Regions from separate parts of the Rahnella selenatireducens genome, predicted to be linked through region 1. Evidence: predicted binding sites of a transcription regulator. Region 1 holds the regulator's gene; each other region holds the start of a gene.
The links. The regulator Fur, encoded in region 1, represses iron uptake genes when iron is present. The targets are predictions, from matches to a motif close to ATAATAATGAGAACNACTATCAA.

Region 1 (3,283 bases):
AACGGTGTAAAGGGAGACACCTGCCCACATGACGCAGAAAATGCCTAAAATCGTTAATAATGCGGCCCTGATGGTGATATTTTTTAAAAACTGCACGATATGCCTCTCTCGAAACAAGGTTGTTTCTGGTCTGAGGATTGACGGGGATGCGGAGAATCAAGACAGGTAGCCAGCAGGCTTTCGCCCCCGGACATGTTTGAACACCTCTCCGGGCATCGATTTCTTTATTATGTTGAGATTCCTCTCGCTTCATCTATCGGCGGGTTGTTCTCAAAATTTAGTATTGTGAGAACATATTTCTTAATTTTGCTTTTGACCTCAATAAGCCTGAGGTTATTCAAAGCACACGAAGGCGATAACACTTAAAAAGATTGGCCGATAAACTTATCCACCAGTTAAGAAGGCGAGCTGAAACATATTCTCCGCCTCGCGAGTTTGCTATCATCTGCGTTATTATTGCCTGCAATGCAGAGCACTTCATTGAGAACAAGAGGTTAGGTAATCTTATGGCCGTAGTAGGTATCTTCTTTGGATCCGATACAGGTAACACCGAAAACATCGCGAAAATGATCCAAAAGCAATTGGGTAAAGATGTTGCAGAGGTGCATGACATTGCGAAGAGCAGCAAAGAGGATCTGGAAAAATTCGATATCTTGCTGATCGGAATTCCAACCTGGTATTACGGTGAAGCGCAGTGTGACTGGGACGACTTTTTCCCGACGCTGGAAGAGATAGATTTCGAAGGTAAGCTGGTCGCGCTGTTTGGCTGTGGCGATCAGGAAGACTATGCCGAATACTTCTGCGATGCGCTGGGTACTGTGCGTGACATCATCGAACCACGCGGCGCGGTGATTGTGGGCCACTGGCCAACTGAAGGCTATCACTTCGAAGCGTCTAAAGGTCTGGCTGATGATAAGCACTTCATCGGACTGGCAATTGACGAAGACCGTCAGCCGGAACTGACCAACGAACGTGTTGATACGTGGGTCAAACAGATCACAGAAGAGCTGAGCCTTTCAGAAATTATTGGCTAAAAACCCTGTTGGCCCTGAGGATTTATTCTACAATTGAAGGGCCAAACTATTACTGAAATTAACAATTTAACCGCTACAAAATTGTAACTTTCAGTGGTATCAAGGTACACTGAGCTCATCTGTTTTCCTATTGATCAAGTCGTTGCATTATCGAATGTGACAGGCATTTTGTGATCTTTATTAACAGGCTACGTTTTTGAGGATCGGCACACGTCTCAAAAGCGAAGAATCCTTAAGCGACAAATTTTTGTGCCGCCGATGCCACAGGCTGCATGCCTCAACTTGATTAGCACATAGTAACAGGACTGAATCCGCATGACTGACAACAACACCGCACTGAAGAAAGCCGGCTTAAAAGTCACGCTTCCGCGCCTCAAAATCCTGGAAGTGCTGCAAGCGCCGGAAGGTCATCACGTTAGTGCGGAAGATCTGTACAAACAACTGATTGATATGGGTGAAGAAATTGGCCTGGCGACGGTTTACCGCGTTCTGAACCAGTTTGATGACGCCGGTATCGTTACCCGTCATAACTTCGAAGGCGGCAAGTCTGTTTTCGAACTGACCCAACAACATCACCATGATCACCTGATCTGCCTGGATTGCGGCCGCGTTATTGAATTTCGTGACGAATATATTGAAGGCCGTCAGCGCGAGATTGCGAAGAAACACGGTATCAAACTGACCAACCACAGTCTGTATCTGTACGGCCACTGTGAGGCGGGCGATTGTCGCGAAGATGAATCTTTGCACAATGATAAACCTGCACAGTAATCTCTACGGTCAGTCCGAATAAATTAACCGCTGAAAGGCGGTTTTTTTGTGCCTGCGATTCAGGCGACGGATAAAAAAACAAACCCCGGCAAGCCGGGGTTTGTTTTTTCTTGCGATAGGTGCGCAGCGTTCGCGCCCGGTTAATTCACCGGTTTTGGCGAATTGTTAGAACGAATTTCCTGCCAGATTTTGCCACAGTCTGCCGCGTAAGCCTGACCATCGCCGGTTTTACGCGCCGTCAGACAACGCTGATAATCCACTACACGCACGGTTTCCAGCTCGGCAAACTGCTTGTGCTCCTGTTCCTGTTTTAGAACATCAAGGATCGTCTGGCACGACGCCACTTTATCCGGCGAGCCTTCTGCTTTAATGATGCAGCTGCTGTACGCCTGACGCAGTTTCGCATTTTCGGTTTGCGTAGCTGTTGGCGCACAACCCGCCAGTAACAGGGAAGTCACAACCATCATCAGTAATTTATTCATCGGTTTAGTATCCTCAGAAAATAGTGAATGGAGCGATAACGATGAATTTCACGTCTTTTTCATCCTGGAAAATGTTGCCGTAACCGCCTCCCCAGCTCGGGATATCCGAGTGGTTGTCATACTGGGTGTAATGAAGTTTGAACAGCGTCCCTTTTGCGCGGCCTTCCTGAATGGTGTAAAGCGCATCAAGGCTCCAGGCGCTTTCTTTGAGACGCTGGCTCTGATCATAGATTGGATTGGTACTCGGTTTGGCATCCCACGCATAAACATAAGAACCGCCCACTGCGAAGCCCGGCAGATCCCATTTCGCCAGGTCGTATAACACACCGGCGTAAACCGCTTTTTCGCCGTTAGCGTTGAAGTCAGAACGGTTGTCCCACCACACATCAAGACGTCCGTTAGAAGAAGAATACGTTGGGGTCATGCGTTGTAAAAAATAACCCTGATTTCCCTCAGCTTTGACCATTGTCCCTTCCAGACGCCAGTTGAACTGACCGGTGGTGTAACCGAAAGTCAATGCCTGCAACCAGGCCAAACCGTCATACAGACTGTTGGGATCGTTCTGGTTGCTGATACGATCTTCCGCGCCATAGAACTGGTAGCTGGTAGTGAGCGGATTGCCCATCAGATCAATTTTGTACGACGCTTTGGCGAAGTATTGATCGACGTAACTTTCTGCCTGACCGAAGGCCGCTTCCAGCACGAGATCATTTTTGAAGTCGTATTTCGCACCCAGCGAGTGTATATAGGAAACACCGGTTTTCTTGTCGTTCTGGCGGAAATCATCCATTTCCAGATGCCACGGCGATTTGTATTCATCCGCCCACATGTAGGAGAAACTCAGTTCGCCCGGATCGCCAAAATCATGTTTATACCCGGCTTCGGCACCGCGATAGGTACCCGGCATAAAGCTCCAGTGCGGGGCGATCAGCGTTTGTCCAGTGGGCTGAATGTAACCGGCATGGCCCCAGAATCCGCCATATTTGAATTTACCGG
Region 2 (3,283 bases), 330 kb from region 1:
GCCGAAACGCATCCTGATCGTGTCAGTGAAATGGTTCTGCGCGGTATTTTTACCCTGCGCAAGCAGGAGCTGGCCTGGTATTACCAGGATGGTGCATCCCGTTTCTTCCCTGAAAAATGGCAGCGTATTTTGTCGATTTTAGATGATGAGGAACGCAAGGATGTCATCGCCGCCTATCGCGCACGTCTCACGTCAGCAGATCGCGCCGTTCAGCTTGAAGCCGCGAAAATCTGGAGCCTGTGGGAAGGGGAAACCGTGACGCTTCTGCCTGCGGAAGGTTCGTCATCTTTCGGCGAGGATAACTTCGCGCTGGCCTTTGCCCGCATCGAAAACCATTACTTTACGCATCTGGGTTTTCTGGACAGCGACGATCAGCTGTTACGCAATGTGGAACGCATCCGCCACATTCCCGCCGTGATTGTCCACGGTCGCTACGATATGGCCTGTCAGGTGCAAAATGCCTGGGACCTGGCGCAAATCTGGCCTGAAGCTGAACTGCACATCATCGAAGGGGCAGGGCATTCGTTTGACGAGCCCGGGATCCTCGACCAATTGATCCGCACCAACCAGCGTTTTTCCGCCCGGCGTTAACGGCTTTTCTGCTTCCGTTTACCGGTGAGCTCGTCGCTATTTTTGCTTCGGTTCATAAGGTAAACGGGAGAATTTATGTGATTCCCCGCGATAAAACATGACACGTTCACGGAAGTAAGTGCGCAAATGCGCAGGCTGCTCGCGTTCCGCCATCTCAGCCACGACGGGCATATTGTAACGTTCCTTAAAAGCGATGGCTGACGCGGCGAGATCGACGTTAATGCGATCCATCTCGTCTTTGCTGATTTCGGCCAGATTGATGCTCATTGTTGTTTCCTGCTAAACCATTTCGCCGCATTGTACCCGACACCCTGCGTAGGGTGAATGTTGTCTTTTGAATTTTATTATCCCCCGCGCTGTCGGTGTGATTCCTTGGTGATAATGAGTAAATAAGAATTATTCCTGAAATCTAAGTGATAATTATATTCAACGGGAATAATAAAACTGGAGATTTAAATAAGAATGATTCTTTTTAATAACATTCTTTATGTTAATGATTATCATTAATGTATATTTAATGCAAAATAAATCCAATATAATTCAATTGGTTGTAATGTATTGTTGCCTGCTTGATTAATAATGTGAATCGGGTGTTTTTATTTTGTATTGATGCGGGCATAATGCGGGTAAATAACCCCATTCATTTGCCTTAATTTATTTATGGAGCCGCATCATGCTTAAAAAAGAAATGATCGACCAGCTGAACGAACAGCTGAATCTCGAGTTTTACTCTGCCAATTTATATTTGCAGATGAGTGCATGGTGCAGCGATAAAGGCTACGAAGGCGCAGCGGCGTTCCTGAAACAGCACTCCATGGAAGAGATGGATCACATGCATCGCCTGTTTAAATACGTCAGCGATACTGGCGCATTACCTTTGCTGGGCGCGATTGCTGCACCACCGGTGACGTTTGAATCTCTGACTGATTTGTTCAAACAAACCTATGAGCACGAGCAACTGATCACCCAGAAAATCAACGAACTGGCTGATTTGTCCATGACGCTGAAAGACTATTCTTCTTTCAACTTCCTGCAATGGTACGTATCTGAGCAGCATGAAGAAGAAACGCTGTTCAAATCCGTTCTCGATAAACTGGCTCTGGTCAGCAACACCGGTAACGGCCTGTTCTTCGTGGATAAAGACCTGAAGAACATGGTGGCACAGGCGCCGGCTGGCTAATTTTGCAGTCGTTGTGGTTCATAAAAACGCAGAGTGCTCAGGCCTCTGCGTTTTTTTATGTTTTTTTGACAAACGTTTTGGAGCGGTTTGCGATAAAGTGACGGCGTTATAAATTCATCGTTAAGCAAGCCAAGGAATTATCGTGTTCAAAAAAACCACTTCTCTTTGCCGTGCACTGGCAGTCTCAGCTGTTTTGCTGGGCGGATTTATCTCACAGCAGGCTACTGCTCATGCACATCTGAAAACAGAAACACCTGCCGCCGACACCATTGTCACCGTCAGCCCGTCCGAATTGTCACTGGGCTTTAGCGAAGGCATCGAACCTAATTTCAGTAAAATTACGCTGACTGACGCAGATAAGAATACCGTTAAAGCCGGCGCTATGACGCTTGCCGCGAATGACAAAACTCAGGCGGTTCTCCCGCTTCTGGAAACGCTGAATCCGGGTAAATACCTGGTCACGTGGAGCGTTGTCTCGGTTGATGGTCATAAAACACACGGTCAGTACAGCTTCACCGTTAAATAAACGATGAGCCTGACTGCCATGTTTATCCTGTGCCGGTTTGTCCACTTTGCTTCACTGATGCAAATTTTTGGGTTGAGCGTTTTTTGCTCCTTACTGGCACCGCAAGGTTTTTCTGCCGTATTGCTGCGTAAAAATCAGTCTCTGATGATGTGGTCTGGCATTTTGGCGGCGGTGACGTCGGTAGGAATGCTGGCGATTCAGGCTGCGCTGATGGGTAATGGCTGGGGGGACGGGTTGAACCTGAACGTCTGGCTACTGGTGCTCACGACCTCGTTTGGTGATGTCTGGCGCTGGCATCTGTTGCTGACGGCAGCATTATTGCTGGTCATGCTGATGGACTGGTTGCCGGGACGCAATGTGATCGTCTTTCTGTGCGCACTCGGTTTACTGATAACTCAGGCGCTGATCGGCCATGCGGCGATGCACGACGGTGTGCTGGGCCTGCTACAACGGACTAATCACGTCGTGCATCTGCTTAGCGCGGCCTATTGGTTCGGGTGCTTATTTCCGCTGCTGACCTGCATGTTATATACACGACAACCTGCGATCCGCCCTTATGCGATCGCCACGCTCATCCGGTTTTCCATCTGGGGCCATGCCGCCGTCGCGCTGGTTATACTGACTGGCATCTTGAATACAGCGATTATTTTGCAACGCTGGCCGGTCGATATGGCCTCGCTCTACCAGCGTCTTCTGGTTATCAAAGTGGTGCTGGTCGGGCTGATGTGCTGCATTGCTGTTTTCAACCGTTACCGGCTGGTGCCGTTAATGGGTAAACAGCCGGAGCAGGCTCAGCGCCGTTTCATCATGATGACGTGGCTCGAATGGGGGCTGGCGTTATTGGTTTTACTGGCGGTGAGCTGGTTTGCAACCCTTGCACCGGGCTGAAAAGCATGAAGAACTTACTATTTACTGAGGAAAAATTATGAGGAAAACACTGCTCGCCTGTGTGTTGCTAACCTTATCTGCCAGCAGTTTTGCGGCGC
Region 3 (3,283 bases), on a different contig from region 1:
ATAAATATTGGAAGGCACGTTGGTGAACATGCCCGGGTTGGCTGCGCGGGTGTAACGGGTGTTGGCGATGAAGTTTTTGTACGTGTTGTAGAACACGGCCGTTTTGAAGGTCACGCCTTCAGTCGCTTCACCTTTCATGCCCCATTCGAAGTTGTTGCTGGTTTCGGTTTTCAGATTGGTGTTACCGATCAGCGCATATTGCTGAGAAGCGGCATAAGAAGAACCGAGGTTCCAGGAACCGTAAAGCTGGCTGGCATCCGGGAACTGCGCGCCACGACGGTATTGCAGGTAAGTCATCAGCTTAGGCGTGATGTCATACGTGAATGCCAGTGATGGCAGAACCTGCGTATCAGAGTTGGCTTTACCGTACAGAGTAGAAACCTGGCTTTCAGACACGGTGCTGTTAGATAAATCGGACAGGTCTGTCGCTTTCGTATTCTGGTACGCCACACGCACCGCAGGCACGATGCCGAAGTTATGGCCGTCGAGGTCAAACTTCATGGTGTCTTGCAGGAAACCGCCGAGAACGTAAGAACGGCTGTTGGCTTCCGGCTGCATGATGGTGGTGTAAACACTCTGATCCGGGCTTTCGCGGAACGGACGTTCAGTGTTAGAGATGCGACCGTTGATCCCGGCACTCAGCTCGTGGCGACCCAGCGTTTTGAGCCAGCTGGTTTCCGCGCCATAGGTGCTGACGTCGTAATCTGAATAGACGTTCATCATCTGCTTGCTGGCGTTCGGCATGTAGGTGTTGTCGTGCGCCTGGGTGTACTGGTAATAGACCTTGGAGACCACGGCGTCGGCGAAATCGTTGAACGGTGTCCATTCGTCTTTCAGACTTGCGCCCCAGCGGCGGGTGTTACTTTGCTGCTGCGCGGTGCCCAGAATGGAGCTGCCTGCGCTATTCCACGCGTCGTAATGGGTGTGATTGATTTTCTCGTAGTAATCGAGCGTGCCGGTGAATTTATGTTCGTCGTTTGGCTGCCAGATACCGGACGTCATGATGGCGTTAGAGTGCCAGTTCGCCGGATAAGCGTCGTGCGTCCCGCTGTTATTGCTGGTTTCCTGACCGTCGCGGCGGCTGATCGCCACAACGCCACGCAGGGTTTCGTCACCGGCAGCGGCGGTGATGCCGTTGTGCCATGAACGGTCTGAAGAATCATAATCAGACTGGTAACCGAAATAGGTTTCTTTGCCCGGACGCAGGTAATCGTCTGCGGTTTTTGGCAGGAAGGAAACGGCACCGCCGATGGAAGTGTTGGCGCGTTCGGCTGACGTTGCGCCGGATTCGATATCCACCTGACCGTAAATATACGGGTCGATGTAATCACGGCCGATGCCGGAGGTGCCTAAACCAGCGCGGCTGGCATAGCTGCGGCCGGTAGCACTTGGCTGTGGAATGCCGTCAACGTCAATGCTGACGCGGTTGCTTTCCAGACCACGAATGTTATAGCCGGTGTAACCGCTGCGGTCGAAGCCGCTTTTACCGTTGCCGGAACCGCCACTTGAGCCGGTCGCGGTGATCAGTGGCTCATAACGCATGATGGTACCGAAATCGTTACCGCCACGTTTTTGCATTTCTGCCGCAGTGATGGTGGTTTTTGAGCCTGGCGTTTTATCCGGTAGGGTCTCGGTGACGGTCATTACTTCTTCATTGTTCTGTGCCAGATCCTTCGCACTGCGCACCACCGGTTTCTTTTTGATGGTTTCTGTAGATTGCGCTTTGTTTTGTGCCAGATCGGTGTTGTCTTTAACGGCTTCCGCTGCGTTTACGTTAAAGGTGGTGGTGAGAATCGTCCCCATGAAAATGACGTTTTTCACCAAACCCTGCTGTGTAAAGGATTTGAACATTTGTTTTTAGTCCTGCACTAATTTTTTTAAGTTCTGCTCGCATTTACTGCCTTTCGACAAATTCAGACGCGCTTGTCATCTGCTTTATTCTTCCGTGAAAAAGCCGTTGTCCTTATAAAATATGGGTTTAATTACAGTCCTTACCCATTTCAGCTTTGTGAGAATGATAATGATACTGATAATTGTTATCAACAAATTGGTAAATAAAAATGCGCTTCTTAACGAAATCTTTGCACTTCGTTCTGAAAAATGGGCTACGCGGGTCGCTTTACAAGGCACAAACCCGTCGATAAAGTGGGGGCATCAGGGAACTGTACCGTACAGTTTCGCCGCGACGGTTTTTGGCCGTGGCCGTAAAATCAACGTCAGGAGGGAAGATGAAAGTCCGCACCGAAGCCCGCAGGGAGGCGATTATCGATGCCGCAGCGCAATTGTTTCAGGAAACCGGTTACGAACGCGCGTCAATGAATGAGCTCGCCCGGCGTCTCGGCGGCTCCAAAGCCACGCTCTACAGCTATTTCCCGTCGAAAGAGGCGTTGCTGGTGGCGGTGGTGAAAGCCTATGCCACCGGGCATCTTTCGGACGCCGTCAGTGATCTGACCCAAACGTGGGCAGATGCCGATCTCGAAACCATCCTCACCCGTTTTGGCGAAAGAATGTTGCTGGTGCTGACTAATGATGTCTCCGCGCTGGCGGTGTATCGCATGGTGATCGCCGAGTCCGGGCATTCTGAAATCGGCACGTTGTTTTATGACGCCGGGCCACGGGAAAGCGTCGATATCCTGGCAACATTCCTCGCCAGCGCGATGGAGGGAGGGCAACTGGCGCAGGCCGATGCGCATCTGCGCGCCTTACAATTTCTGGCGCTGGTGACGGCGCAAACCAATACGCGCGTCTACCAGCGTAATCCGGCACCGCTGGAAATTGCGGAAATCCGCCACATGGTGAGCAGCGCCGTCGACATGTTTTTGCGCGGCGCGGTGCGTTAATTCACGAGGTGCGTTCTGCTGCACAAACCGCCAACCGGCCTTCTCCACGATGGCCGGTTTTTTTTGAAGTCGTTGCATAAAATATTACTAAGATATATCTTTCACTGAATTGAGAATCATTCACGTCCTGAGCGCGCTCCCGACGATAAGTTTCGCCACCATGAGAGAAAGAATATGGAACACAAACGCACTGAATCTTCCGCCGCCAACCTGCCGGTGCGCGTTAAGAACGAACTGGTTTTCCGCCACATCACGGTAAAAAGCGCTGAAACTGTTTCCGGCTGTTTTAAACGCATTGTACTGAATGGCGACGAGCTGAAAGGTTTTACGTCCCGCGGTTTCGATGACCACATCAAACTGTTCTTCCCGGCGAATCCGGGCGACGTGATTGTTCCGCCGACCGCCACAGAAGACGGCATTGCCTGGGGCGATGGCCCGCGTCC

Region 2: the regulator Fur is predicted to act here: its motif matches at 1,079-1,101, upstream of ftnA (non-heme ferritin).
Region 3: the regulator Fur is predicted to act here: its motif matches at 2,021-2,043, upstream of ACLBVC_RS21280 (TonB-dependent receptor domain-containing protein).

Annotation. Positions count from the first base shown of each region.
Region 1 covers NZ_JBKEZJ010000001.1:429,126-432,408, forward strand. The annotation lists gene ACLBVC_RS02085 (methyl-accepting chemotaxis protein) at 1-96, opposite strand, end outside; gene fldA (flavodoxin FldA) at 507-1,034, shown strand; gene fur (ferric iron uptake transcriptional regulator) at 1,350-1,805, shown strand; gene chiQ (ChiQ/YbfN family lipoprotein) at 1,946-2,287, opposite strand; gene chiP (chitoporin ChiP) at 2,301-3,283, opposite strand, start outside.
Region 2 covers NZ_JBKEZJ010000001.1:94,619-97,901, reverse strand. The annotation lists gene pip (prolyl aminopeptidase) at 1-591, shown strand, start outside; gene ACLBVC_RS00445 (DNA polymerase III subunit theta) at 628-858, opposite strand; gene ftnA (non-heme ferritin) at 1,265-1,771, shown strand; gene copC (copper homeostasis periplasmic binding protein CopC) at 1,911-2,297, shown strand; gene copD (copper homeostasis membrane protein CopD) at 2,301-3,185, shown strand; gene ACLBVC_RS00425 (YebY family protein) at 3,220-3,283, shown strand, end outside.
Region 3 covers NZ_JBKEZJ010000017.1:4,232-7,514, reverse strand. The annotation lists gene ACLBVC_RS21280 (TonB-dependent receptor domain-containing protein) at 1-1,803, opposite strand, end outside; gene ACLBVC_RS21275 (TetR/AcrR family transcriptional regulator) at 2,229-2,840, shown strand; gene ACLBVC_RS21270 (siderophore-interacting protein) at 3,015-3,283, shown strand, end outside.